Regions from separate parts of the Paenibacillus sp. ALJ109b genome, predicted to be linked through region 1. Evidence: riboswitches for the same ligand, from Rfam matches in the RefSeq annotation. Region 1 holds a riboswitch; the other holds the start of a gene.
What was found. Region 1 has a riboswitch for glycine ahead of sdaAB (L-serine ammonia-lyase, iron-sulfur-dependent subunit beta). Riboswitches for the same ligand answer to the same signal wherever they lie in the genome.

Region 1 (15,140 bases):
GTAGCTGAAACGCCGGGCGCAATTGGTTACCTGGCTCTGTCCTACCTGGATGACAGCCTGCAAGTTTTGAAATACGAAGGTGTTGAAGCAACAGTTGAGAACGTAGAAGCAGGAACTTATCCGGTATGGGCTTACGAGCACATGTACACTAAAGGTGACCCGGATGCAGCAACAAAAGCATTCCTCGACTACATCCTGAGTGACGAAATTCAACAAAGCGACGTGACGGAGCTTGGTTACATCCCGGTATCCGGCATGAAAGTAAAACGTGACGCAGCAGGCACTGTGACTCAATAATCTTTGAACTTGCGCATACAGCGAGAGAGGCGGACCCAGGTCCTGCCTCTTTGCGCGGTTTGCTCTGGATTAATCCCATATTTTGCATGAATTCTACTATAGAAGGATGGTTGTTATGGAACAGACCGAAGGGGGAACGGTAATGAACAACAAGTTGAAACCGCGCCGGCCCTTGAGAGAAAAGCATTATTGGGAAGAGTGGACGGGACGGATCTATACGTCGATTTGTGTCGTTTTCCTGATCGTTGTCATGTTTTCCATCGTTTATTTTGTAGCGTCCAAAGGCTTGTCGACCTTTTTCCAGAATGGCGTAAGTTTACGTGAATTTTTATCCGGAAAAACGTGGAATCCAACGGGGGAACCCGCTGCCTACGGAGCGTTACCGTTCATTACCGGTTCATTCATAACAACATTGCTTGCAGCTCTGATTGCAAGTCCACTTAGCTTGTGTGCAGCGCTCTTCATGACCGAGATTGTACCAGGTAAAGGTAAAAAGATATTGCAACCTGCGATTGAGCTGCTGTCCGGTATTCCTTCCGTTGTATACGGGTTTATCGGTCTCAGTGTGATCGTTCCTTTATTACGCAGCATGTTTGGCGGAGCCGGCGTCGGGATTGCAGCCGGATGTTTGGTTCTGTCTGTTATGATTTTGCCTACTGTAACAAGCATTATGGCAGATGCACTGTCTGCACTGCCGAAAGGTCTGCGTGAATCCTCCTACGCATTGGGGGCAACTCGCTGGCAAACGATCTACCGTGTCATTATCCCGACCGTTCTTCCAGCTTTGTTGACAGGGATTGTACTCGGTATGGCTCGCGCATTTGGTGAAGCTCTTGCCGTACAGATGGTTATCGGGAATGCACCGCATGTACCGACATCACTGCTGGAATCGGCTTCAACGTTAACGAGTGTAATCACCCTGAGTATGGGTAACACCACGATGGGATCTGTTCATAATAATGCACTGTGGAGTATGGCGCTTGTCCTGCTAGTGATGACCTTTGTCTTCGTCATTCTGGTTCGCCTGCTTGAAAGGAGGAACCGGGTATGAAAATGAAGGCTAAAACGGTAGATAAAGTTGCCACATCCGTTATCGTTGTTCTGGCGCTGTTCATTGTTGTTCTCTTGCTCGGTTTGCTTGGCTTCATTCTAGTACGTGGGATCGGACAGATTAACTGGCACTTCCTGACCAGTGCACCACAGTTGCTCAAAGGTGGAGGCGGGATTGGACCGCAATTATTCAACTCCATATTCCTGCTTGTTCTGACTTTGATTATTACGATTCCGCTCGGATGGGGCGGCGGTATTTATATGGCTGAGTACGCCAAGCCGGGCCGGATCACAAGTTTTATTCGACTCGTTGTCGAAGTGTTATCCTCGTTCCCATCTATCGTTATTGGTTTGTTCGGACTCTTGTTAATTGTTAATACATTTGGTCTTGGATTCTCCTTATTATCGGGTGCCATGGCCTTGGCTATATTCAATCTTCCGCTTATGGTGCGGACAACGGAGCAAGCGTTCCGGGCCGTTCCGAAAGAGCAGAAGGAAGCGGGTCTTGCACTCGGGTTGTCCAAATGGAAAATTATTACCTCCATTCTGCTGCCTGTGGCATTGCCAAGCTTAATCACGGGTACGATCCTGGCATCGGGACGGATCTTCGGTGAAGCAGCAGCCCTGATGTTTACAGCGGGTATGAGTAGTCCACCGCTGGACTTCACGGACTGGAATCCAACGAGTCCAAGGTCGCCGATCAATCCATTGCGTCCGGCAGAGACACTGGCCGTGCACATCTGGAAAGTAAACAGTGAAGGTATTGGCCCGGATTCCAAAGAAGTAGCAGCTGGGGCTTCAGCCGTGCTTGTACTTCTTGTGCTGGCGTTCAATCTGAGTGCACGCTGGATCGGTCGGGTGGTTTACCGCCGCATGACAGCTTCGAAATAAGGAGGAACCAATATGGCCATACCTTTTGGTACGGAACAGTTAAGCATATATTATGGGCATTTTCAGGCAGTTAAGCAGATCAGCCTGACTTTTCCCGAAGCCAGTGTAACGGCACTCATTGGACCATCCGGCTGTGGTAAATCCACATTCCTGCGGTCGCTCAACCGAATGAACGACGAGATTGCCGGTTCCCGCACGGAGGGACATATCTGGATGGATGGCAATGATCTGAATGAGCCGGGCACAGATGTAATCAAGCTTCGCCAGAAGATCGGCATGGTTTGGCAGAAGCCGAATCCTTTTCACAAGTCCATTTACAATAATATCGCGTTTGGCCCCCGCTACCGCGGTATCAAGAGCAAGAAGGCACTGGATGAAATTGTGGAAAAAAGCCTGCGCCGCGCTGCGCTCTGGGACGAAGTGAAGGACAGACTGAATGAATCTGCCCTGGCCCTTTCGGGTGGACAACAGCAGCGGCTCTGTATCGCCCGCGCGTTGTCGGTTGATCCGCAGATTTTGCTGCTCGATGAGCCGGCATCCGCGCTTGACCCGGTATCAACGGGTAAGGTGGAGGAGTTGATCTCGGAGCTCAAGAAGGATCTTCGGATCGTAATTGTTACCCATAATATGCAGCAGGCGGCACGCATCTCGGATTATACAGCTTATTTTTATCTGGGAAGCATGATTGAACACGGAGATACGGAACATATTTTCACCAACCCGGACAATCGTCTGACACAAGAATATATTATGGGACGTTTCGGTTAATTGTTATATTGGATGGAGTATGAGATCTAGATAGATTTATAGAGATAGAAGGAAGCATAACACCCGGGCGATGCAGTTCGGGGGTTATGCTTTTTTACATAAGCACGTATTTGGAATAGTTTGCCAAAGTAAAAACAATCATGCTACGATATTTGTAAACGCTACCTTTAATTTGATAAGAGAAGGAGATGTAGATCATAACTACCCATAAGATTTCCCATGACACCATGGCAAATGAAATTATCTCGCATTATTCCATAGAAAAACCTGCAATTTCCTTTATCCGACATAATGAAAATCTAACGTATCAGGTGGTTGATGAATCAACCGGACAGAAATACCTATTGCGTATACATAAAGCCGCTTTTGCAAGCATGACGGGCATCCAGCATACTCGACCTGCACTTGAAGCAGAGATGAATCTACTTCATGAATTACGAGCTACCAGCCCATTGCGGGTGCAGATACCTGTACGCAATACATTGGATGAGTGGGTCACTGTCTGTTTGGACGAAACAGGAGAAGAGATCTGTTGTACTGTTCTGGAATGGATCGAGGGCAGGGATATCAAGCAGGGAGAACGTCTGACAACAGCGCAGATCCATGATTTAGGCGTACAGTTGCAGATATTGCACCAATATGGACGAAAACCAAAGGAAGCTCCTAAGCCACAGGTGGGTTCACAGGTGTCTGAAAGCGGACAGCAGACGAATGACCGTGAACAGCACGTTGTTAGGGCGATCATCTCAGAGGTATATACCGATAGCGATAGCCCTGCCTTGGACCGAACGGAAGTAAGACCAGCCTACGGCTCGATCAAAGAGAATCTGGTCATGTTGGAGCAATTGGAGGAAGGCGTTAGACGTGGCATCTTTACTCCTGAAGATTTCGATCTGATTCGTGAGACGTTTGAGAACATTAACGGGCAACTCGAAACGTATCCGCAGAATGCCGAGACATGGGGAGTAATACACGGAGATATTACCCGCGGCAATCTACTAGTGACGGATCAGGGCATATCTATGATTGATTTTTGTTTATACGGGTATGGCTACTATCTCTTTGATGCCGGAGGTGCGGCTACGATTTTCAATCGGGAGGAACGGGATGTCTTCCTATCGGGATATACGGAGCAGACAGGACCACTGACGAAGCGTGATATTCGGTTAATGGAAGGATTCATGCTGATTTTTACGTTCGGCTATTTTGCATTTCAGATGGAGAATGAGTCCAGGTACGAATGGATGAAAGAGCGAATGCCTCTTATATGCAGTAAATTTTGCAAACCATATGTACAGAACGAGAGTATTTTCTATGAGTTATAATTTGTGATTTCTAGTGGGTGGGTAGCGCTATGAAGAACATTCGTGCAAAGAGAGTTGCATCGAAGGGGCAGTCTGGTGGCTGGAAGCATGCCGGATTGCTACTTAGCGGAGTGGGCATATCCAATCTGGGTGATTTCATATATATTGTGGCGATTAACCTGATGGTATTGAATATGACACAGTCTCCAGCGGCAGTCGCAGGGTTGTGGATTATCTCGCCGATTGCTTCGGTGTGCACTAAGTTTTGGTCAGGCAGCCTGATTGATCGTTATGATCAGCGACAGCTGATGATTGGTGCTGATATGCTACGGGCATTGTTGGTGGCGGCGCTCCCACTGATGTCCAGCCTATGGATGATGTACGCAGTGATGTTTCTGATCAGCATGTCTTCATCTATATTTGTCCCTTCCTCTCAGGTATACATTACCCGGTTGGTACCTGCTGAACGGCGCAAGCGCTTCAATTCCCTACAAGCCCTGATCAGCTCAGGGGCATTTATTACCGGCCCAGCAGTTGCAGGAGTGATGCTGATTTATCTATCTCCGGCGGCAGCCATTTATGCCAATGCGGTTTCCTTTGCTGCTTCTGCGTTGATTCTAATGTTTCTTCCCAAACTGGGCATTGGAGAACAGAATATAGGGACGGGAAGCAGACTGACGCCTCAAATGATTGCCCAGGATTGGAGAGCTGTACTGAGCTTCAGCCGGAAGTCGGGCTACGTAGTCAGTATATATGCCCTGTTCCAGATTATTCTGGTCGTCGGCATGTCGCTGGATGCTCAGGAAGTGGTGTTTATCCGTCAGGTAATGAACCTGCCTGAATCGCAGTACGGAGCATTAATGAGTGTCACCGGAATCGGTTATTTGGCAGGTTCCATGCTAGTTTGGATGTTCGCCAAACATTTGCCGATCCGTCACATGATGGGTGGCGGTGTACTTCTGGTTGCGCTTGGTTATTTCCTGTTCGCCCGTTCATTCTCGTTTGAACTGGCGGCTGTTGCCTTTATTCTGCTCGGTCTGTGCTCCGCACTGGCGAATACCGGCCTGATTACCTTTTATCAAAATAATATCCCTGTCGATCTGATGGGGAGAATGAGTAGTGTACTTGGTCTTGTGTTAAGTCTGCTGCAGGTGGCTTCCATTTTGATTGCAGGGGTAGTGGCAGAGCAGTTGTCACTTCGTATGGTATATACAGTTGTATCTGGGGTCATGCTGTTAGCTGCGTTGGGATTGTGGGTGACGAGCATGTTTCCTTCCCGAAGCAGGTATTACGATGAACCGGCGAAGTCCAAGGCGATGGTGGGATAACAGGCAGAAATAAGGCAATTCTAGTACAGAATAATGGTTGCCTGAATACCCGAACAGTTCAACGGAACATAACATAAATAGTATTAAACACAGATATTGGCTAATCGAAAATGAAAAATGTATACGCTTTCGAGATGAAACGCATTAACACATTCATGTGATGAAAGTTTACAGTTGTTCAGTTTATCTTGTGTATAAAATGGAAAAAAACAATTATTCAGAAAGAAATCGTTAAGTTTGTTGACACTGATCTTCCGGTCGATTAATCTTAATGAGAAAGTATTAAAAACTTCAATTATCGTTCTGGTACAAGATCAGAATGGTTCCATACAGCGAATGATAGCGAGCGGGAGAGACCTGGGCATGTCGAGTACAAAGGCAGCTGTCGGGCACCGAAGGAGCAAGCTGCTGCGCACCCGGCGCAGCAGTTAATCTCTCAGGTAAATGTACCATCGTTGGACGCAACTCTGGAGAGTGCGCGAACTGCGCCACCCAAGGGGTATATGGTCAAGCAGCACGGTGTGCAGGGTGACATCACCTGTGAATACAGGGATGCATCGATTCGCCGCGCTGCTTATCATGAAACTCTCAGGTATCGAGGACAGAGAGAGGGCCTAGGGCCTTCTTCTGTCCTTTTCTTATGTCATCATTCAGTAATAAAGGAACATTATGGGTGTACGTCTGGATGAAAATGACGATTATAAATGGAGGGTTTGCGATGCGTTTTAAAGACGTTTTTTCAATTATTGGTCCGTCCATGACAGGTCCATCAAGTTCACATACGGCTGGAGCGGCAAGATTGGGGCGAATTGCCCGTCAGTGGCTGGGATGCACGCCTGAACGCGCCCGTTTAACTCTGTATGGCTCGTTTGCTGATACGTATCAGGGGCATGGTACGGATCTTGCGTTGATCGGTGGCCTGCTTGATTATGTGACTGATGATCCGCGTATACCGGATGCAGAACAATATGCAGAGGAAGCGGGTATGGAGGTAGAGTTTTTTACAAGCGGCCTGCCTGCTCCTCATCCGAATACGGTCAAGATTGAACTCTGGCATGGAGACCGTCAATGCACACTAATCGGTGCTTCCATTGGCGGAGGTAGTGTATCGGTGCATGCATTGAATGATTTTCGTGTACAGATCAGCGGAGAGTTCCCCACACTTGTACTGCGACATTCGGACAAAGCAGGGGTGCTCGCTTCCGTAACTTCCACGATCAGTTCGTCCGGGGTGAACATCGGGTACATGCAAGTGGATCGGAAAGCCCGGGATGGTGAAGCACTGACAGCGATGGAGATGGATGGTGCGCCGAATCCTGAGATGTTGAACCGTCTGCGGTCGCTGGATCATATGCTGGACATTCGCGTGATTGATTTGAAGAGAGGGGTCGAGCCTGATGCGGTTTAAACATCTACATGAACTGAATACTATCTGTACAGCAGAGTCTAAGACCATTGCCGAGCTGATGATCGAAGAGCAGGTTCAGGAGACGAATATTCCTGAAGCGGATGTTGTGCAGCAGATGTCGGATTACTATCAGGTGATGAAGGAAGCTGTACACAAAGGGCTGACAGAAGATACGACATCACGCAGCGGCTTGACTGGTGGAGACGGCAAAAAAATGGCTGAGTACATTCGTAAAGGCGAGACTTGTTCTGGAGATGCCTCTGCATTGGCCATGGCATATGCCCTTTGTGTATCGGAAGTGAATGCCTCCATGGGCCGGATCGTAGCGACACCGACAGCCGGCTCCTGCGGCATCATTCCGGGTGTATTTATCAGCTCCCAAGAGCGTTTTGGCTGGAGTGACGAGCACCTGGTGAACGGTCTGTTCTGTGCGGGAGCGATCGGTTATGTCATTGCCAACAACTCATTTATCTCGGGTGCCGAGGGTGGTTGTCAGGCTGAAGTGGGTTCTGCTATCGGTATGGCCGCTGGAGCCATGGTGGAGCTGCGTGGAGGGACGCCGGAGCAAGTGGTTCATGCGGTTGGCCTCGCGTTAAAAAATACACTAGGACTCATCTGCGATCCCGTAGCAGGCCTCGTGGAAATCCCTTGCATCGTGCGTAATGGACTGGGTGCCGTAACTGCTTTGGCTGCGGCCGACATGGCGCTGGCCGGCGTACGAAGTGCTATCCCTTCTGACGAAGTCATTGATGTCATGCTGGAAGTGGGGAGTGCGATGCCGAGCAGGCACCGTGAAACGGCCCAAGGTGGGCTTGCCCAAACACCGACAGGACGGAAAATGATGGAGAAGCTTGCTAAACCAAAGGCGAAGCGTGCTGAGCCTGAGGTTGAAGCTGAGTCTCCTGCTGAAAATGAACCAGAAGCCAAGGCATAACGCCTTTGGCCTGAAATCAATTTTAACTTGGTGTGCCTTTTAATATAAAAAAAGGTGATGTGCTCCCATCATGATACGAAAAGCCGATACGAATTCTTCCTAGTGAAGAAGCGTATCGGCTTTTTTGCTGTTCCCACAAGAAAAATAGGTATTGACGAATATATATCGATTAGATATATTATTTGTTGTCATATATCAATGCGATATATAAAGCTGAGAAGAAGTTATATAATTTAAGGAGATGGATAACATGAAAAGTGTTTTTCAAACGAGTCTTCTGTTTTTGAAAAATGGAGCTACAGTGGTCGGGTTAATTACAGCCGTACTGTTCCAGGTTTTTTTTAATACCATTTGGCTTAGTGGGTATGATCAGGTCAATGCACGGATGAATCAGCTTGCAGTGACCATCGTAAATGAAGATGGGGCTGGGGCGGAGCCTGTGGCGAAGTCACTTGCAGAGGGGCTTCATTTCGCAATCAAGCCTTCGGCAACTATGGAAGAAGCCAGACAAATGTTGACGGACCGGGATGTATACATGATTATCGTGATTCCATCTGGTTTCATGCAGCAGGCGGGAGACTTGTCGGGTCCAGTAGCGGTGAAGTATGTGATGAATGAATCCAACGTGGCTACCGTAAAAAGTGTGATGCAGACCGTATCCGCCCAAGTCACAGCGACGTTGAACCGTGAAGTACAGCAAAATAGCATTCGGGGAGTGCTGAATCAATCAGGTATGGCTGCCGATCAGGCGAATACGATGGCAGTGGGGTTATCTTCCCGGGTGGAGGCAGAAGTGGAACGGCTGAATCCAGTTAACAATTTTGCTTTTTCCATGGTACCGATGTTGATTGTGACGGCTACGTTTACAGGTGCAATGCTGCTTGGCATGAATCTGCAAAAGGTTTCTGGTGAACTCAGTAGCAGGGCAGGAAAATGGGAACGCTTTTGGGCGCGCAATATCATCAATGTTGGTGCTGCATTTATCGTATCGCTCGTTGGAGCAGGGATGATGCATGTTATGGGTGTATCATCAGCAGATGGATGGTGGATGTTATGGCTATTTCAGTTGTTGATTACTTTATCTTTTCTATTCGTGGCGCAATTGAGCTTGCTGCTGCTTGGAAATGCTGGAGCATGGTTAAACAGTGCCTTGTTGCCTCTGCTGATGTTGTCATCAGGCGCAACCATTCCGCGCGATGTCATGCCTGACTTCTATCAACAGATCGGTCATTATCTGCCGGCAACCTACGCGGTGGAGGGCATGATGAATCTGGTGCTTGGCGGAGATGGGATTAGTCATGATGTTCTGCTTCTGGTGGTGATTGGAGCGGCGACGTTGTTTCTGGGTGCGGTGTGCACGTGGATCAAACGCTCAGGTCCTGCACAATCCGGCATACCTTTGGAGTCCAAGTCTGCTGCGACACCTGTCGCTCTGACTGGAAACCTGCCTTCGCCTGATCGTGGATAACATGGATAACGATAAGCCCCCTTTTGCCGGATAAGCCAATCCGTGAACGTCTGATGATGTTGAACGTATAAGGGAGGATGTGATACGTTAAGAGCAATTGGAAAGGAGCGGTACACCGATGAACACGCAGCATGTCATCCTCGGAATACTGCACAATCAGCCATGTTCCGGATATGAGATCAAGCAGTACTTTGAACAATATTTTTCATTTTTCTTCGATGCCAGCTTTGGCACCATTTATCCTACACTTGCCAAGATGGAAAAGTCAGGGTTATTGACCAAAGAATCCGTTAGACAAGAAGGGAAACCTGACAAAAATGTGTATACCTTAACCCCGGAAGGGTCTGCGGAGTTCAATACCTATTTGATGAGCCCCCTGGAAGCAGAGGTGTTCCGTTCTGATTTTCTGATGCGTCTGTATTTCGGAGAGCTGGCGGATGAAGATACTGTCGCAGGGTGGGTCCGGTCGGAGCTGAATCGTAAAGAATTGCTGTATGCCGAGCTGCAACGCCAGATGAAGCAATTCGGCGAACAGATCTCACCTGCACAGCGTTTATGTATGCAAGTGGGACTTGTGCAATATGAGGCTACTATCCGATTGCTCAAGGAACAGCTGGCCGCGTCACAGTAGCTTTTAATAGTATCCATATCCCTAAATCAATTGACGATCCATCAATAACGCAGAAAAATCGCTCTACAGATCAATAACAGATCTGTGAGCGCTTTTTGTGCGTTGCGTTCAATGCGTTGGAATTGTAAAGACACAAAAATTTTAAAAAGCTACGCGATATCTGTACTTAGTACAACATATCCGTATGCGGGCAGCTCAACGGCGAGGGTTCCCTCTTCCTTGGCTGTACGATACTTCTCACCAAATAACTCCGTCCACTCCCCGGCACCCGCCTCCAGTTCGACGATAGCTGTTTCTTCCGAACGATTAAAGAGGACCAGAATACGCTCCTCCTCATCCTGTCGTTCCATCACAAGCTGGCTTCCGCCTTCACGGGCCTGCAGGAATCGAATGCTGCCTTCTGCACGCAGGGCAGGATGGGCATGGCGAAGTGCGATTAGCTTTTGATAAAAGGAGAACAGCTCGCGGTCCTGCTTCGTCTCGTCCCACTCCATACATTTCCGACAACCGGGATCATGATCCCCGTCCAGCCCAATCTCGTCTCCGTAATAAATGCACGGAGTACCCATATAAGTGAATTGGAACAGCGCGGCCAGTTTCATTTTCCGCTGGTCGCCCTCACATAAGGTGAGCAGCCGTGGTGTATCGTGGCTATCCAGCAGATTAAACGCTACTTCGCTGGCTTGCAGCGGATAGCGGGATAGCTGTCGACCGATGGAGTTGGCGAATTGGTCAGCGTGCATGACATCTTTTACAAAAAAACGATTCACAGCTTCCGTAAATGGATAGTTCATCGAGGCATCGAACTGGTCGCCTTGCAGCCAGGAGGAGGACTCATTCCATACCTCACCCAAGATATAGGCATCCGGATTCGCAGCTTTGACCACACGGCGGAAGTCACGCCAGAACGCATCATCCACTTCATCCGCGACATCCAGCCGCCAGCCGTCGGTGCCGACTTCCTTAATCCAGTATTCGGCGACCTCCAGCAAATACGCCTTCACCTCAGGGTTTTCCGTGTTCAGCTTCGGCATGTGAGCTTCAAATCCAAAGGTTTCATACGTAGGTATGCCATCCTTCACATCCAGCGGGAATTCATGCACATGGAACCAGTCCTTGTATTTGGATTTCTCCCCGTTCTTCTGCACATCCACAAATGGGGCGAATGTCTTCCCGGAATGATTGAACACCGCATCGAGCAATACCCGGATTCCACGTGCATGGCACAGTTCAACAAGCCGTTTGGTTGTATCTGCATCACCAAAATGCCGATCTACTCGCAGATAATCTTCGGTATCGTATTTGTGATTGGTTGTTGCCTCGAAGATCGGAGTGAAATAAATGGCGTTAATGCCCAACTCTTCAAGGTAATCCAGATGGTCGATAACGCCCTGAAGATCACCGCCGAAGAAGTTAAACGGGGTCGGCTCACCTCCCCAGGGTTCCACATGTTCTGGATCAAGGTCGGGGTTGCCATTTGCGAATCGTTCAGGGAAGATCTGATAGAAGATCGCATCCTTCACCCATGCAGGCGGTGTAAATACAGCTCCGGGGTGGATATACGGAAACTGGAACATGTGACCAGGATCGTCGGGTTCATGCGTTTGGAAATCCGTTTCGGTCATCCAGATCTGTTCTGTGCCGCTTTTCAGCAGGAAGGAATACTTCAGTCGATGATACGGAGGTTTTACTTGCCCCTCATAATAATCGAACATGGAATCGGATGTATATTTGGTTAAAGGAACCAGCTCTTTAGTGCGATCCCAGGCGTATTTGTCCCCAGTCAGGGCATGTACCTCGGTGAGATCATTCTTTTTGGCACGCAGACGCAGACGAATGGTATCCTTATCGTAGGCATAGGCCCAGTTCCGTTTCGGTTGATGATAGATGGCTTCCAGCAGCATGTTGAATTTCCTCCCGTCGTATACACACGTAGTATGTGAGCAAGTCGCAGCATTCGATGCAGAATTATGCGAAGCGGATGATTAAGGTATAATTTAAAATAAAAAGACATCAATGGTCGTGTGATCATCATTCGTACATTTTATATAAACAAGATACTTCATTATGTTTCAAATATATAATTAACCCAAAGGGTGCAGAAAGGAAACGAATGTGCGCATGAAAACGAAACTGTTATACATTGAAGACGATACGGAAATTGCTACATGGGTCAGGGCCGACTTGGAGGAGCGTGGATATGAATTGGTATGGCTCGGCAGTGGTGAGGGGGCTACTGAAGCTGCAGGGGGTTGCTCGTTGGTTATTCTGGATGTCATGCTGCCGGGACTGGATGGTTTTACGGTAGGACAACGACTCAAAAAGGAACATCCTGAAGTGCCCATTGTCATGCTTTCAGCCAGAACGTCCATTGACGACAAGCTGCATGGGCTTGATTTTGCCGATGATTATGTAACCAAGCCATTCCATCCCGATGAACTCGCCGCACGGATTGAGGTACAGCTTCGAAAGGCAGGAACTGCAATCTCGGCCGATACCGTTGTAAAACTGGACCATTTGTCCATCTACGAGAAAGATCACCGGATCGTGAATGAGGAGACGGGGGAAGAAATTATTTTATCAGGCAAACAGTTTCATATCTTCGCCTACTTGCTCAGGCATATGGGCATGATTCGAACCAAGGAACAGATCTACGAAGCTGTTTGGAACGAATCTTACCTCGACGGAGACAAGACATTAATGGTACATATTCGGCATCTGCGCGAGAAGCTGGAGCGTGATCCGGCGAACCCGACCATCATTCAAACCGTTCGCGGTGTCGGCTATCGTGTGAAGAAGCCATGAGCAAAAAGGCGACGATGCGCGATCCATCCAGTAGGGGTAGAGGAGTGAAACGTAGCTTTCCGGGCAAACGGAAAATGCGTTTTGGAAGGACCCTGATGTCTCGGTATATCCTCTTGATCTTGGCAGCGGTTTTGTTTGTGCCGGTCGTTCTCCCCATTACATCCATCATCTATGTGGTGGTGGTGAACAATACAAATAAAGAGAATACGGCACCTTATGGGGATAGCACGAAAATTAGCAATCTGTGGACCCGGGAATCCGAGAAGTTGGATGGGGCGACCTCTGAAAAAATCAATCAACGTATGGCACAGCTTCACCGCAAATATCCCAAATCTTCGATGTACCGTGTGGACCAAAACGGTAAAACGGCATTTATTCTCGCTGGAGAGGGCGTTGCTGTATCGGAATCGACCGTGGATGGAACAAGGATGACAATATTGAAGTGGACGTTGAATCATCAGAGAACAGAGACCCAGATTCCAGCGATATGGAACTCAAACACTACCATGGAATTTATGAAGGAAGCGTCCTATCGTGATCCGCTAACGGTGGTTTCTTTTGTAGGGGGAGATAGCGAAGACAAGGGACAAGGCTTTATGGTGATTGAGGTCCCAAGGTACCTTTTGCAAAAACCGCAGAACAACTGGCCTATGGAACTTTTGTATTTGGGTGGATTAATGATGATCATCTTCCTCTTATTTATTATCATGTCGATCCTGTTCTTTGCGCGAATTCGCAAGCGGCTCATCCGTCTCCAGACGGCGATGATCACCCCTGGCAAGGAAGGCATTCCACTTCCTGTGGAGATTCGCAGATCGGACGAGATTGGACATCTGGAGGAATCGTTTAACGAAATGGTGCATCAGTTGACAGATAGTCGTCACCGGGAGCGGGAGGAAGAGCAGCTTCGCAAACGTCTTGTCGCGGGACTGTCGCATGATCTGCGTACACCGCTGACTGTTATTCGTGGACATATGCATTCCCTTCACAAAGAACCACTAAGCACAGCTGCGGATACTTCATTGCGTCGTATGGAAGCCAAGATGGATGATTTGAGCGGACTGATCGATAACATGTTGTCGTACAACCTGCTCACCAGCGGAAAATATACATTGAAGCTGGAACAGAAGGACGTCCTGCGAATCGTCAGAGAAACGGCAGCTGCCTGGTATCCCGTTTGGGAGAAAGAGCAGTTTGAGATTGATATCGATCTGCCAGAAGAACCGTTGATCTGGCAGGTGGATGAGCAGGGGTTACGTCGTGTTCTCGATAACCTGTTTCAGAATGTCATCCGTCATGCAGCGAGTGGAAAATATATTGGCATATCGACAGAACAGATCCATGGGGAGAAGGCTCTTGTTATTCAAGATAGGGGCCCAGGATTGCAGGAAGATTCGGATACCAAGGGAACTGGTCTGGGGTTATCCATCGTGGATCTGCTGATTCGTGAGATGGGGCTGCGGAAGAGGGTAGACAGCTCTGAGAACGGATTGCGGGTCAGCCTCTATAGCGGCGGGGGAGCTGGGAAGCCAAGGCCCTAACCTTTTTTTAAACTAAACTTAAACTTCAGCCGACTTCAGCTTTAACCTTGGAAGGTTACGATGATATCCGAGGTGATTAAACAGTGACTAATAACATTATTCAAACCGCTAACTTATGGAAAACATACCGGGACCGTGCGGCGGTCCGTGAACTTGATCTGCATATTAAAAAGGGAGACATTTATGGCTTCCTTGGTCCCAACGGCGCTGGTAAAACAACAACCATTCGTATGCTTCTTGGCTTAATCAAGCCAACCAAAGGTGTCATCCGTGTATTCGACAAGGATATCCGCAAGGATCGCATGGACATTCTGCGACGTGTAGGTTCGTTGGTTGAATATCCGTCATACTATGGACATCTGAACGCGGTGGAGAATCTGGAAACCTTGCGCCGGATATTGGATGTACCCAAATCGAGGATTGCCGAAGTGCTTTCCATCGTGGATCTGACCCGAGATGCCAAACGTTCCGTAAAAGGTTACTCGCTTGGAATGAAACAGCGTCTGGGGATTGCAAGTGCCCTGCTGGGTCAGCCGGAGCTGCTGATTTTGGACGAGCCGACGAACGGCCTTGATCCGGCGGGCATTCAGGAGATCCGGGAGTTAATCAAACGCATGCCCCTGGAACACGGCATTACCGTCCTAGTGTCCAGCCATTTGCTGAGTGAAGTGGAACAGATGGCGAGCCGGGTCGGCATTATCCGTGAGGGGAAAAT
Region 2 (15,140 bases), on a different contig from region 1:
CCTGTACATGCAATGGATCTTCATGATGCTGAATCGGCACAATCCGATCCACCGCAGAGTCCGGGAAATACACATACTGATCCGCAAGCAGGCGAGTCCGCTCATCAAGCAAACCATATACATGTTCTTTCAGCTGAGTGCTGGCTCCAATTGCGTTTTCACAAGCAATGATGTGAAGCGGCTGGAAGACATCGCCTGTTCCCAGTCTGGATGTAAGTCCTTTGGCAATACCCGGAGCAATATGTTTCAGAATGTTCACACCTACTGCGGTTGTGATCAGTTCAGCTTCTGCAACGTTCTGAGCAACGGTATCCAGATTGGTTCCATCGATGGCACTCACACCGGTAACTGTCTCCAGGTCCTTGGCCTCGTTAGCCAGTTCAACCGTGTACTCTCCACGCTGCTCCAGAGCCTTAACCAGCTCCTGGTTAACGTCCGAGAAAACGACATTGTAGCCTGCACGGGACAGAATCAAACCGATAAAGCCACGTCCAATATTACCTGCTCCAAAGTGAAGGGCCTTCATAGTTCCATTTCACTTTCCAAAATAGTGATGACTTCTTCAGCGGTTTGAGCATGACGCAAAGCTTCCATGTTCTCTTCCTCGGCGCAGATGACTGCGATGCTGGTCAGGATCTCCATATGTTCTCCGCCCTGAGCAGCGATACCAATGACCATATACGCTTTCTCTTCCCCAAAATCAACACCCTGCGGGAACTGAATGACCGATATACCTGTGGACAGGATGAATGATTTGGATTCCTTCGTGCCGTGTGGAATCGCAAGTCCGTTGCCGACATACGTGGAGACAATCTCTTCACGCTCCAGCATTTTGTCAATGTATTCAGCGGTGATATGTCCCGCGTCTTTCAAAATTTGACCTGCCATTCGAATCGCTTCGTATTTATCCTGAGCCGTTGCATTCATGATGACTTTATCTTTAGTTAACACACTCATGTTTGAATACCTCCAATTTCTGTTTTGCTGCGGTAAAATCCCGCAAGTTCTTGGGACAAGTAATGAATAAGATCATCCCGGTTGCCTTTTTCAAGTAATGTGATCATTTCTTCCTGCAACAATAGTGCACTGATCTCACTCAGTACCTCCAAACTTTCCTTCGATAACTGTCTGGGTCCTAGCATCAAAAGCACATGGCTGACACCTGTCGGGTCTTCCGGCGTGCGCAGAAGCGGCTCTGTCAACTGGAACAGCGTGATTGAAGGACTGTGAATGCCATCACTGCGTGTATGAAACAAAGCGAGGGAAGTCCCCGGAATTTTCTGGCTTCCAACCGCTTCACGCTCCTCCAGCAGCCTGGCAATCTCTTCAGGATTATTTAACACACCAGAATGATGTAAAACGCTGCACATGGCGTAGGCCGTGTCAAAAAATCCAATCTTCTGATTATCCAGCGGGAACACCTGAAACTTGCCGATAATCTGTACGATTTCAATCAGGGTCGCTTCCAGTCCAACCGGATCGGAAATTCGTCCTGTTGACCTTGAATCTACTTCAGGTGGGGGACTATGTTCCCGCTGAAGCGTCGTTGTCCTGATGAAGTGCCTTAAACGTTCACTTTCTTCTGCCGTCAGCAGTGGGCTCACCTTGTAGTATTGATGTTTATCCATTGGCAGATCCACAGTAGAGAGAACCAGATCATATTCCGTCTTTGGTATACGCGCGGCTTCATACCAGGACACACTGTCCACAATCCGAATCTCGGGAATTTCCTTGGACAGGCGGCTCGATAACATCCGTGAAGATCCGATCCCGCTCGTACAAACGACGACAGCCCTGATTTCACGTTTCAGCACCCGCAGTCGTTCAATGGAAGCACCGAAGTGCATCACCAAAAATCCGATCTCCTCATCCGGAACATCCGTATTGGGCCAAGCCTCTCGCACTGCTTGCTTTACATCCTCAAACAGTGATTCATAATCCTTGCGGATCTGCTGAAGCAACGGATTACGGATGAGCTGCCGCTCATCCATTCTTTCCAGCACCGGCTCCATATGGGCAATCAGACCTTCACGGAGCAGACGATCCTCATGGAACGAATAATGAGTTTTCTGTTGCATCCGGTCTGTGAGGGAACGAACCATGTCAAGTAAAACCAGATCGTCTACGGGCAGCAGACGCGAGGAATGAATCGATTGCTCGATTTCAATCAGCAGCCTGTGAAAATAAGCCTGCTCCTCGCTCACAAACTCCAGCCCAAGTTGGGCAGATAGAACACCGCACAGTCTGGAAGCTAAATATTCCGGCACCTTCTGCTCGTCTTGCAGAGGCATTCCAACATCTTTTTTGTCTTGCTGAGTATTCCGCCCTATGCCAAAGCCTTTGCGAATCCGCACAACGGCTACAGACAATTGGATCAGTAGCTTCATGTATTGACGCTCCGGTATATTTTCCAACCACTCAATATCCGGCTGCCATAATGCATTTTCGACCGTAAGTACATCCTCATGTCCTATCATTTCCAGAAGTTTGCTGCTTACTTTGGAACCCCCTTGCTCCGCCTGTCTACCGAACAAATCGGATTCATCCAGATATTCAAGAGCGAGGGCTGAGATAGCCATGCGATGAGCAAGCTCGCTTCCATTGATCTTGACCCCATATCCACGTCTGCGAACCAGCTTCAATCCTGCAAGCTGAATGCGTGGCTCCAGATCGTCCAGATCATTACTTGCCGTAGACACGGTTACCTTCAGATCTGAGGCCAATGCAAGCAGCTTCACAGGCTCGGATTCATCAAGCAAAATACAAAGCATGAAGAGTTTACGCTCTTCGGGCGTAAACTCCACATATTCGTTAAGCTCAAGTTGTTGACGCAATACGGCCAAATCATCGGAACCGGGATCAATTCGAACCCCGGTTCCCGATTTTTTTTCTAATCTCATGCCAAGGGGCTCAAGCCATTGTTCAATCATCTGCAACTCTCGATGTACGGTACGAGTGCTTACTTTGACCGCAACAGCTATATCGCCAGCAGTTACCTCATGAGGATGCTCCAGCAGGAACTCCACGATCTCACGCTGTCTCCTTGTAATATTACTCATCAGGAGTCGGATTTGAGGCGCTCCACCAGTGCCTCATATTCAGGACTCTTCAGGAAGTTGTCGATGGAAATATGCTCTGCATTTGGAGCCACGGATTTGGCCCGGTCTGTCAATGTTTTCTGTGTGATGACGATGTCAGCATCTTGTGGAATCTCACTGATCGCCGTGTTGGTTACAGCGACATCCACACCGGCTGCTTTCATTTTCTTCCGCAGAATCGAGGCACCCATGGCACTCGAACCCATACCTGCATCACAGGAGAATACAATTTTATTGATATCCGTTTTTACTGCCGAAGAAGCAATATCGGCTGCACGGTCAGCTTCACGATTGTCTTTATCAACGGTGAGGTTGCCTGTTTTGCCCTGATTTTTCATATCTTTCATACGGTTGGACGCACTGTCCAGATCTTCTTCATCGTTCTTCTGTTTACCAGTTTTGAGCAGTATGGATGCTACGAGGAACGAGATGATCGCAGCTACGGCTACCCCTGCAAACATGCCAAGGTATCCACCCTTAGGTGTTAACAACGAGTAGGCAATGATACTTCCCGGTGACGGTGCTGATACCAAACCTGCTCCAGTCAACATGAAGGTCAATGTACCCGCCACACCACCAGCCATCGCAGCCAGAATCAGTATCGGTCTCATCAGAATGTAAGGGAAATAAATCTCGTGAATCCCGCCAAAGAAATGGATGATTACAGCACCTGGAGCGGAAGATTTGGCTGATCCGCGACCGAAGAAGCAGTATGCCAGCAAAATACCGAGTCCAGGTCCTGGATTGGATTCAAGCATGAATAATACGGATTGACCCAATTCTCTTGCTTGATCTGTAGCAATTGGTGTCAGAATCCCATGGTTGATCGCATTGTTCAGGAATAATACTTTTCCTGGCTCAATGATCAGATTGACCAGCGGGAGAAGACCAGCATTCATCAAAGCTTCTACCCCAGCTGATAACACCTTGCTAATCGCTTCAACGAAAGGCCCGATGCCTTTAAGGGCTAGAAGCGCCAAAATCCCACCAATAATACCAGCGGAGAAGTTGTTAACCAACATCTCAAACCCTGATTTGATTTTGCCATCGACAGCCTTGTCAAATTTCTTAATGACCCAGGCTCCCAACGGTCCGGCTATCATGGCGCCAAGAAACATTGGAATGTCACTGCCGACAATAACCCCGATGGTCATAATTGCACCGACTACACCACCACGTTGGCCGTGTACCATGGTACCGCCTGTGTAACCGATAAGCAAAGGCAGCAAATATTTGATCATTGGATCAACCAATAATGCAAAATCTGCGTTAGGGAACCATCCTTTTGGAATGAACAATGCCGTAATCAGCCCCCAGGCGATAAAAGCACCCATGTTCGGCATAACCATACCACTCAGGAAACGTCCAAACTTCTGAACGCCGACCCGTATTCCTCCGCTTTTTTCGGACTTTGCGTCCACTGAACTCATATTGAAAACCTCCTCAACATATTAAACCTTGATTCCACTGAATTTTGACAACGATGATCCAGACGAACGAAGGTATAAATCTGCAATAAATCTTAATTTACAACCATATCGTAAATGAAAACGGTATCTTCTACAACGAAATGAAAACCTACTTCCGTCATGAACGTTGATGACAAGATTTAAATTTAAAGGATTGTTCCATATTTAAACCTGTATATGGATCGAAAACTGTTATTCCCTTTCATGTATCATACCCACGAGTTGCCCCATTTTACTGACAAATGAAATTGTAAATTTATTCTATTTGGGCGAGCTGTTTCTACCTCATTAGAAATGATGATGAAACATGTTAGATTGATATTTATTCCATCTAATTCGTCGACTAACAACGGAAAAAGGCGCAATTACTTCATCCTGATTCAGATGAGGCAATTGCGCCTAAATATTTTCCGAATAAGCAATATCACCATTCGGAGCTATAATCAATCGATTCATTTTATTACGTTAAAAGGACTTTTACATCAAGCTAAAACTCTCTATCCAACCGGTGAATTGTACCTTATTATTATTCCGTATGTTTACGATACGCATCCGCGTTCATCAATGTGGAAAGTGCTGCTGTCAGGTCGCCCTCAACACGAATCTCGATCATCCAGCCTTCCTCATATGGAGAGTTGTTAACCAGCTCCGGGGAATCCTGCAATGCATCATTCACAGCAATAATCGTTCCACTGACAGGAGAAAACAAATCCGAAACGGTTTTGACGGATTCAATCGTTCCAATACCATCTTCCGCTTTTACATCCGATTCAAGGTCAGGCAATTCCACAAACACAATGTCACCCAGCTGATGCTGCGCGAACTCGGTAATACCAATACGTACGGTATCCTCCCCTACGGTCTGCACCCATTCGTGCTCTTCACTGTACAGGAAATCACTTTTCAATTCGCTCATCGATATCCGCCTCGCTTTTCATTAATGAGTGCATGCGTTTCTTTGACCTTAACCTTTTTCCCAGAACATAGCGTATGATATTTTCGATTCAAATGTCAAGATACCTCACAATTTATTTGTATTTCTTCCTTATATGTCTGTAACTCAAATGGACCCTCCCTACATATAATGGTGAATATTAGAAAAGTAAGCGCACTCTTTATAAATAAACGAACATTATATAATCAATAGCAAATATCATTCGGATTTTTTATTAATTTCTATGATATCGTTCTTGACATCAATAGTCGATTCAGGCTTTAATGAGAGTAGTAAATGTGTTTAATTGGTCTATGCAATACCCGCGGATGAATGTAAAGGGAGAGATTACCCTTGACACCGACTCAGGGTGTACATGCGGTAACGCCGAAGGAGTAAACCACCGACAAGCGGAGGTGAATCTCTCAGGCAAAAGGACTTTTACGGGACGCAACTCTGGAGAGCATCTAATCGCCCTGTGTGGGCGTTATGATCACCCAAGGGGAAACCTGCTGCATCAGGCGGCGGGGTAACTCTCAGGTACCAAGGACAGAGCCTAAGAATACAGCGTGCTTCTGGCATGCCGATTCTTTGGCCTGTCCTTTTCCTTTTTCCCAAAAAACGAAAACAGGTTATAGAGCGGCGCTGCCTATAGCGTCCTTACCTTACTTTTATAATAAAATATGATGCCAGATTCATTGATCCATGGTTATACACTCGGCCGGTTGACGGCCCATGACGAGGTGATTGGATGTCCGATTTGCTTAGAACCCCACTCTTTCCACTCTATCAGCAATATGAAGGCGTACGATGCATTGATTTTGGTGGCTGGGAGCTCCCGGTACAATTCAGTGGAATTCAGAAAGAGCATGAAGCGGTGCGAGAACGTGCCGGATTGTTTGATGTATCCCACATGGGCGAATTCACAGTACAAGGTGAACACTCAGAAGCTTTTTTACAGCACATGACCACCAATGATGTAACAACACTCGTTCCCGGTCAGGCCCAATACACGTTAATGTGTTATCCGGATGGCGGCGTGGTCGATGATCTGCTGATCTATAAACTGAAAGACCAGCATTATATGCTGGTGGTTAACGCCTCCAACATCGACAAGGACTGGGCATGGCTGCAACAGCACATGATGCCAGGCGTAACGATGTCCAATGATTCGGATCAAACGGCGCTTCTTGCTCTGCAAGGTCCGCTGTCAGTGGATATTCTCAGAACGGTGACAGACATCGATGTGTCTTCAATTGAGCCTTTCCGCTTTGTGGCAAATGCGAAGGTATGTGGCGTTACATTGCTGTTATCCCGCACCGGTTATACGGGTGAAGATGGCTTTGAGCTCTACGTTCCTACGGAACAAGCCGCTGCGGTTTGGAACGGATTGATGCAAGCGGGAGAAGGTCACGGACTCGTTCCGACAGGACTGGGTGCCCGGGATACGCTGCGCTTTGAAGCCAAGCTGCCCCTGTATGGACAGGAATTGTCTGCAACCATCTCACCGCTAGAGGCTGGCGTTGGCATGTTTGTGAAGCTAAATGCAGGACCGTTTATCGGACATGAAGCCTTGTTGCAGCAAAAAAATGATGGGCCTGCCCGCAAGCTGGTCGGCATCGAAGTACTGGAGCGCGGCATTCCTCGTCCTCATTATCCAATTTACGCCGAAGGCGTGCAGATTGGTGAAGTGGCCACAGGCACCCAATCGCCTACGTTGAAACGCAATCTGGGGCTGGCCTTGATCGACAGCAAATATGCTGCACTGGGTACCCCGCTGGAGATTGAGATTCGTGGCAAGAAACTAAAAGCCGAGGTTGTAAAGACCCCTTTTCATAAACGGACACGTGCGCCAAAGACACCTACTCAAGGAGCTGATCAAGCATGAGCAAGCATCGCTACATTCCCATGACCGAGCAGGATCAGAATGCCATGCTGGCAACCATCGGCGTGGAAACGATTGAGGATCTGTTCCATGACATTCCACAGGAGATTCGATATCAGGGTGAACTGCCTGTTTCCTCCAAACTCGATGAATATGCACTGACACGTCATATGTCGAAGCAAGCGGCAGCGAATGCCAACTTCGAGACACACGCCAGTTTCCTGGGTGCAGGCATTTATGATCACCACGTTCCCTCCGTCATTAATCATGTCATCTCCCGTTCCGAGTTCTATACCGCCTATACACCTTATCAACCCGAGATCAGCCAAGGAGAATTGCAGGCGATTTTCGAGTTTCAATCCTACATCTGTGAGTTGACAGGTATGGCTGTAGCCAATGCCAGCATGTACGATGGTGCAACTGCATTTGCGGAAGCAGGCAATCTGGCCGCAGCGGCAACCCGCCGCAAACAACTGATTGTGTCACGTACCGTACACCCTGAATCCCGTCAGGTATTGCAAGCTTACGCTCATGGCCTCAATCTGGAGATTGTTGAGATTGGATATCAAAATGGTGTAACAGACTGGGATGCCCTGCAAGCCGCCGTGTCCGATGACACCGCAGCCGTCATGATTCAGAGCCCAAACTTCTTCGGCGCCGTGGAAAATGTAAAACAGGCCGCAGATCTTGCGCATGCGCACAAAAGCCTGCTCGTGGTCAGCGCCAACCCGCTATCGCTGGGTCTGCTGGAAGCCCCAGGCAAGCTGGGTGCTGACATCGTCGTTGGCGACGCACAGCCCCTTGGCATCGCCGCTTCACTCGGCGGCCCAACATGCGGATACTTCGCCGTATCTCAGGCTCATATGCGCCGGATTCCTGGCCGAATTGTAGGCCAGACAACGGACCGCAACGGCAAGCGTGGTTTTGTACTCACGCTGCAAGCACGGGAACAGCATATCCGCCGGGAAAAGGCGACGTCCAACATCTGTTCGAACCAGGCGTTACTCGCGCTGAGCGCATCTGTCTATATGTCTATCATGGGTAAACAAGGCATGATCGACGTCGCTGATTTGAATTTGCAAAAGAGCCATTATTCCCTTAACACGCTTACCGCAATTTCAGGCGTCTCTCTTACATTTACCGCACCGACGTTCAATGAGTTTGTTATTCAACTGCCTGAAGGAACAAATGTGGAATCACTGCAACTGAAATTGCTAGATGCAGGTTTCATTGGTGGGTATGAACTTGGACGTGATTATCCAGAGCTCGCTGGACATATGCTGATTGCGGTTACTGAACGACGCAGCAAGGAAGAGATCGACGAATTCGCACGTGTATTGGAGGGATCGCTGTGACTCAGGAAACGACAACAAAGACAACGACGACATCAGCACAAGGACAATCGGAAACGGTAACCTCTATCTCCACTTCGGGCCAACCTGAAACGATCACAACACTCACTACTCAGTCTGCCTCTCCAGCACCGGAGCAATCGTTGATTTTTGAACTCAGCAGTCCGGGTCGGGTCGCTTACTCCTTGCCTGAATGCGATGTTCCCCATCAAGCTGTGGATTCCCTGATTCCCCGGGAAATGCTTCGGTCGGAAGCAGCGGCATTGCCTGAGGTTTTTGAAGTTGACGTCATTCGCCACTACACTGCCCTGTCTCGTCGTAATTTCGGGGTAGATAACGGATTCTATCCGTTGGGCTCTTGTACGATGAAATATAATCCGAAGATTAATGAGGATGTGGCCCGTTACAACGGGTTCGCCAAAATTCATCCATATCAGCACGAATCCAGCATTCAAGGTGCACTTGAACTTCTCTATACGTTGCAAAATGACCTTGCCGGACTAACCGGTATGGACGCCGTTACTTTGCAACCGGCCGCTGGTGCACATGGTGAATGGACCGGGCTCATGATGATCCGTGCCTACCACGAAGGTCGTGGTGAGCAGCGCACAAAAGTTATCGTACCGGACTCTTCTCATGGGACCAACCCGGCAAGTGCAACCGTAGCAGGTTTCGAAACGGTAACGATCCCTTCCCGTGCAGACGGGCTGGTGGATCTGGACGCACTTCGCGCAGCTATTGGTTCGGACACCGCAGCGCTCATGCTGACCAACCCGAACACGCTCGGACTTTTTGAAAAAGACATTCAGGAGATTGCCTCCATTGTGCACCAGGCAGGTGGCTTGCTGTACTACGATGGAGCCAACTCCAATGCCATTATGGGCATCACCCGACCTGGCGATATGGGCTTTGACGTGGTGCATCTGAATTTGCATAAAACGATGAGTACTCCTCACGGCGGAGGTGGACCTGGTGCCGGCCCGGTTGGTGTGAAGAGCCGCTTGATTCCGTTTCTGCCAAAACCAATGGTCATCAAAAATGATGAGGGCATATATGCATTGGATCGTGAAGGTGATCAATCCATTGGCCGGGTCAAAGCTTACTATGGTAACTTCGGTATTCTGGTCCGCGCCTATGCCTACATTCGTACTTATGGACCTGAAGGCTTACGCCGGGTATCTGAATGTGCGGTGCTCAACGCCAACTACATGATGGCTCGTCTCGCACCTTACTACGAAATTCCGTATCCAGGCGTTTGCAAACATGAATTCGTTATGTCTGGTCGAGGGTTGAAGCAGTATGGTGTACGCACGCTAGATGTTGCCAAACGATTGCTTGATTTTGGGTATCACCCGCCAACCGTGTACTTCCCGCTGAACGTTGAGGAGTGCATCATGATCGAACCAACGGAAACCGAGAGCAAAGAAACACTTGATGGGTTCATCGATACGATGATTCGCATTGCCAAGGAAGCAGAAGAAACGCCTGAACTGGTACTCAATGCCCCTTATGGCACACCGGTTACCCGTCTGGATGAAACAACAGCAGCCCGTAAACCTGTATTGAACTGCGCTTGCAGTTGAAGCATATAGTGAATGAAGTAACGAACTCTTGCTGATGACTCAACGTCAGCAAGAGCTTTTTTTGTATTGTTCATGTCCATCATTCCTGATGCCCCCCTCTCACATCGTCATTCCCTTTCCAACATTGACGCACAAAAAAAGCCGGTATCTGCTGTAACAACAGATACCGGCAAAATCGCTGCACGACTGCAGCTTTTTTATCGGAAAAAGAAACCCTTAAAATCGGGTGGAAACCCCGTAAAATTACATTACGCTTGAATGCTTTGAACCAATTCGACGACTTGTTCAGCCGTTTGCATATCCAGTGCTTTGGCAGCAAGTTCTTGCATGTCTGCACGGGACAGTTTGGTGATCTGACTGCGAGCTGGCAGAATAGATGTTGCGCTCATGCTGAACTCATCCAGTCCGAGACCGAGCAGCAATGGAATTGCTGTTTCGTCTCCGGCCATCTCACCACACATGCCAACCCATTTGCCTTCACGATGCGCTGCATCGATAACCATTTTAACCAAACGCAAAATGGCTGGGTTGTAAGGTTGGTACAGATATGCCACTCGTTCGTTCATACGGTCAGCAGCCATCGTGTATTGAATCAGATCGTTCGTTCCGATACTGAAGAAATCCACTTCTTTGGCAAATTGATCCGCCAGAACCGCAGTCGAAGGAATTTCGACCATGATTCCCAGTTGGATGCTGTCTGAAACCGCAATACCTTCAGCAACCAGCTTTTCCTTCTCTTCGAGCAGGACAGCTTTGGCTTCACGGAATTCACCCAGTGTTGCGATCATTGGAAACATAACACGCAGGTTACCATGTACGCTTGCACGCAGCAATGCACGCAATTGAGTACGGAAAATGTCCAAACGGTCCAGACACAGACGAACTGCACGGAAACCGAGGAATGGATTCATTTCTTTTGGCAGATCCAGATATGGAAGCTCTTTGTCTCCACCAATGTCGAGTGTACGAACAACAACAGGTTTGCCTTCCATTTTTTCCAGTACAGCCTTATAAGCATTATACTGAATGTCCTCGGAAGGAAGCTTGTCTCTGCCCATGTACAGGAACTCGGTACGGTACAGGCCTACAGCCTCGCCGCCATTCTCCAGAACACCAGCAACATCATTTGGTGTACCAATGTTGGCTGCCAGTTCCACATGAACGTTGTCCACCGTTACCGTTGGCTCATCACGCAGTTTTCTCCACTCGGCACGTTGTGCATCGTATTGCTCCTGTTTGGAACGATACTCAGCAATAACATCATCCGTTGGATTAACCAGTACGTGACCGTCCAAACCATCAACGATAATCATATCACCTTGTTTCGCTTGAGCCAGAATGTCCTTGGTTCCAACGACAGCCGGGATTTCAAGTGAACGAGCCATGATCGCGGAGTGAGAAGTACGTCCACCAATATTGGTTGCGAAACCTTTAACATATTGACGGTTCAGTTGAGCCGTGTCGGAAGGCGTAAGATCCTCCGCAAGCACGATCACTTCTTCACTGATCTCAGCCGGACTCATGAATTCGATACCAAGCAAGTGATTTAGCACACGTTTGGTTACATCACGCATATCCGCAGCACGTTCCTGCAGGTAAGCACTCTTCATGTTTTCGAACATCTCGATAAATTGCGTTGCTGTTTCGTTCAATGCGAATTCCGCATTAATCTTATCATCTGCAATTTTCGCTTTAACCGGATCAATCAGTTCAGGGTCATTCAGAATGAGCAAATGCGAAGCAAAAATCTCAGCTTTTTTCTCGCCAAGCTCTTGTAAAGTACGCTCTTTGATCGCCTCAAGCTCAGCCTGGGACTTGCCCAGAGCTGAGTCGAGTTTCGCGATCTCTGCGTCAACGTCGTTGATTTCGCGTTTTTCTACAGAGTAGTTGGGATGCTCCAAGATAAACGCCTTGGCGATAGCAATACCCGCCGAAGCCGCGATCCCAGAAACATTAAGCATTAATTTCGCCCAGCCCTTCGTTAACCATAACGTCTGTCAGAGCTTGAAGAGCTTCAGCTTCTCCTTCGCCTTCAACGATGATGTTGATGGTGTCGCCTTGTTCCAGACCAAGGGAAAGTACGCCCAGGATGGATTTCAAAGTTACTTTTTTACCGTTAGCTTCTGCAAAGGATTCTGCACCTTTGAATTTGTTTGCTGTATTAACCAGGGCTGTCGCCGGACGTGCGTGGATACCATCTTCGTCTGTAATTCTGAATGTTTGTTGCATTACAATCATCTCACTTTCAATAATTTAGTTTAGGCATTGCATATATTTACACTTGCTCGCCATCGTCGTAACACTTCTTATTTTATCTCAATAATCGGCTGATCGCCAATTTTCAGTAACCCACTTTTCGTTAGCGTTACTGTCGAGCCTTCTGGCAGATTGGTGAAAATGACCGGAGAGATGATTGACGGAGCATTAGCTTTCACATACTCCAGATCCACTTCCATAATCGGCTGTCCTGCCGATACCAGGTCGCCTTCCTGCACGAGCACGTTAAAGCCCTGACCTTTCAGCTTCACCGTGTTGACACCTATATGAACAAGTACTTCCTTGCCTCCGTCAGACATAATGCCCACGGCATGTTTGCTTGGAAATACGTTAAACACCTTACCATATACAGGAGAAGTAATCTTGCCATCATGAGGCAGAACAGCAAAGCCATCGCCTGTCATTTTCTCAGCAAAGACCGGATCAGGAACGTTTGTGATATCCATCAATTCGCCGTTAACTGGCATAACGATGTCTTCCGCAATAATACGTTCGCCTTCTTCACCTTGCGCCTTTTCCTGTTCAGGAGCTGGCTTAGCCACAGCTGCTGGAGCTGGTGCCGGTGTCCGTCCTGCAATGATATCCTGCATTTGAGATTTAATCGTATCTGAACGTGTACCGAAGATGGCCTGTACATTATTACCCACTTCAAGTACGCCAGATGCACCCAATTGTTTCAAACGATCTTTATTTACACTGGATTTCTCATTTACTTCAATCCGCAAACGAGTAATGCAGGCATCCAGATGTTTGATATTTTCTTGTCCGCCGAATGCAGCAAGAATATTGTGAGGCAGATCATCCGTTGAACCTGAGCCTCCACCACCCGAAGATGTTTCAGGTGTTGCCTCTTCACGACCTGGTGTTTTGAGGTTGAATTTGCGAATGATCAAGCGGAATCCGAAATAGTAGATCACTGCAAGAATCAAACCTACGATGATCACATCCCACCAAGGCGTGCGGTTCGGGATTATCCCGAAGATCAGGAAGTCAATGAATCCACCGGAGAATGTCATCCCGATTTTGACTCCAAGAATTTGCATCGTCATGAAAGACAAACCTGCAAAGATACAGTGTACTGCAAACAGGATTGGTGCTACAAACAGGAATGAGAACTCAAGCGGTTCTGTAATCCCTGTGAGGAACGAAGTCAGCGCAGCTGATCCCATGATCCCTGCAACATACTTTTTGTGCTCCGGTCTTGCTTCATGGTACATCGCAAGCGCCGCAGCTGGCAAACCGAACATCATGAACGGGAATTTACCAACTTGGAACGTCCCCGCTGTGAGATTCACACCATCTCGCAGTTGATTGAAGAAGATTTGCTGGTCTCCACGAATGACATCTCCAGCTTTGTTCACATATTCACCGAACTCAAACCAGAATGGTGAATAGAAAATGTGATGTAGACCGAACGGAATAAGTGACCGTTCTACTACTCCAAAAATGAATGCCGACAATGTCGGACTTGTATCTACCATGAAGTGAGATACAGCATTCAGCCCATTTTGAATCGGAGGCCAGATGATTACCAGAAGCAACCCGATTAAGAGGGAAACGACTGAAGTGATAATTGGGACAAAGCGTTTACCTGCAAAGAAACCAAGGTAAGACGGCAGCTCGATTTTGAAAAATCGATTGTAACATAGCGCGGCGGTAATACCTATGATAATACCTCCGAACACGCCGGTACTCAATGTAGGGATACCCAAGATGCTGGCATAACCGGGTACTTCACCTATCATGGCTGGCGTAACACCAACAGCCGTACCTAAAGTCACATTCATGACCAGGTAACCGATAATAGCCGCAAGACCTGCGACACCTTCGCCTCCGGCCAGCCCAACGGCTACACCGACAGCAAACAGCAATGCCAGATTATCAAATACGATCTGACCCGCATTCATCATAATGGTCGCGATCGAGCTTACCCATGGGGTATCTAGCGCTGTTGCATACTGCAGAAAATCCGGATTCACAAGCATGTTACCGATCCCTAGCAATAAACCTGCCGCTGGCAAGATTGCTACAGGTAACATAAGAGCTTTACCTACTCTTTGCAATACACCAAAAAGCTTTTTAAACATTGCGTCGTATCCACCCTTTCTTTTAATTTTTATGTTGTGATGCAAGCAAGGGAAAACAAAAAAGGCACGAGTTAACAAAGCAAATTGGTCCAACCTTCGGGTATAGCATACCCGGTATAAGGTAAGAACAATCACGCTCTAGATAACTCATGCCTGATCGAATCAGTAACACGTCGTTTGTGTTTATTCAGTTGCTTGATTACGGAGACCATTGTAGCACCACTTCAAAAACGATGCAAGCCTTTACACGAAATTTCTCGAATTAGAGTCCCACTAGTGGAAATATTTCACTTACTCTCTTCTTCTTTCCTTTGATTCAGTCGCTGTAAATGAATGGTCAGATACCCCACTTCAGCAGGATACACTGGAAGATTCAACCTTTTTTCCATCACCTTCGTTAGCTTCCATGCAAGCGAGTACATTTCAGGATATTCCAACTTCAACAGGGAATCTAA

Region 2: it holds a riboswitch for glycine, as region 1 does, so the genes downstream of both, gcvT (glycine cleavage system aminomethyltransferase GcvT) here and sdaAB (L-serine ammonia-lyase, iron-sulfur-dependent subunit beta) in region 1, are expected to answer to the same signal.

The regions. Positions count from the first base shown of each region.
Region 1 is NZ_JAAIFP010000019.1:176,741-191,880, reverse strand. Features, by position in the region: gene G3352_RS19850 (phosphate ABC transporter substrate-binding protein PstS family protein) at 1-297, shown strand, start outside; gene pstC (phosphate ABC transporter permease subunit PstC) at 440-1,348, shown strand; gene pstA (phosphate ABC transporter permease PstA) at 1,351-2,238, shown strand; gene pstB (phosphate ABC transporter ATP-binding protein PstB) at 2,251-3,006, shown strand; gene G3352_RS19830 (phosphotransferase enzyme family protein) at 3,234-4,331, shown strand; gene G3352_RS19825 (MFS transporter) at 4,361-5,638, shown strand; glycine riboswitch at 5,976-6,099, shown strand; glycine riboswitch at 6,104-6,245, shown strand; gene sdaAB (L-serine ammonia-lyase, iron-sulfur-dependent subunit beta) at 6,357-7,046, shown strand; gene sdaAA (L-serine ammonia-lyase, iron-sulfur-dependent, subunit alpha) at 7,036-7,980, shown strand; gene G3352_RS19810 (YhgE/Pip domain-containing protein) at 8,231-9,448, shown strand; gene G3352_RS19805 (PadR family transcriptional regulator) at 9,567-10,079, shown strand; gene G3352_RS19800 (alpha-glycosidase) at 10,229-11,983, opposite strand; gene G3352_RS19795 (response regulator transcription factor) at 12,201-12,884, shown strand; gene G3352_RS19790 (HAMP domain-containing sensor histidine kinase) at 12,980-14,425, shown strand; gene G3352_RS19785 (ATP-binding cassette domain-containing protein) at 14,509-15,140, shown strand, end outside.
Region 2 is NZ_JAAIFP010000013.1:82,895-98,034, reverse strand. Features, by position in the region: gene G3352_RS14990 (mannitol-1-phosphate 5-dehydrogenase) at 1-526, opposite strand, end outside; gene G3352_RS14985 (PTS mannitol transporter subunit IIA) at 523-957, opposite strand; gene G3352_RS14980 (BglG family transcription antiterminator) at 954-3,059, opposite strand; gene G3352_RS14975 (PTS mannitol transporter subunit IIBC) at 3,059-4,528, opposite strand; gene gcvH (glycine cleavage system protein GcvH) at 5,094-5,483, opposite strand; glycine riboswitch at 5,831-5,952, shown strand; glycine riboswitch at 5,956-6,056, shown strand; gene gcvT (glycine cleavage system aminomethyltransferase GcvT) at 6,253-7,389, shown strand; gene gcvPA (aminomethyl-transferring glycine dehydrogenase subunit GcvPA) at 7,386-8,741, shown strand; gene gcvPB (aminomethyl-transferring glycine dehydrogenase subunit GcvPB) at 8,834-10,321, shown strand; gene ptsP (phosphoenolpyruvate--protein phosphotransferase) at 10,570-12,282, opposite strand; gene G3352_RS14945 (HPr family phosphocarrier protein) at 12,275-12,550, opposite strand; gene ptsG (glucose-specific PTS transporter subunit IIBC) at 12,628-14,685, opposite strand; gene glcT (glucose PTS transporter transcription antiterminator GlcT) at 14,973-15,140, opposite strand, start outside.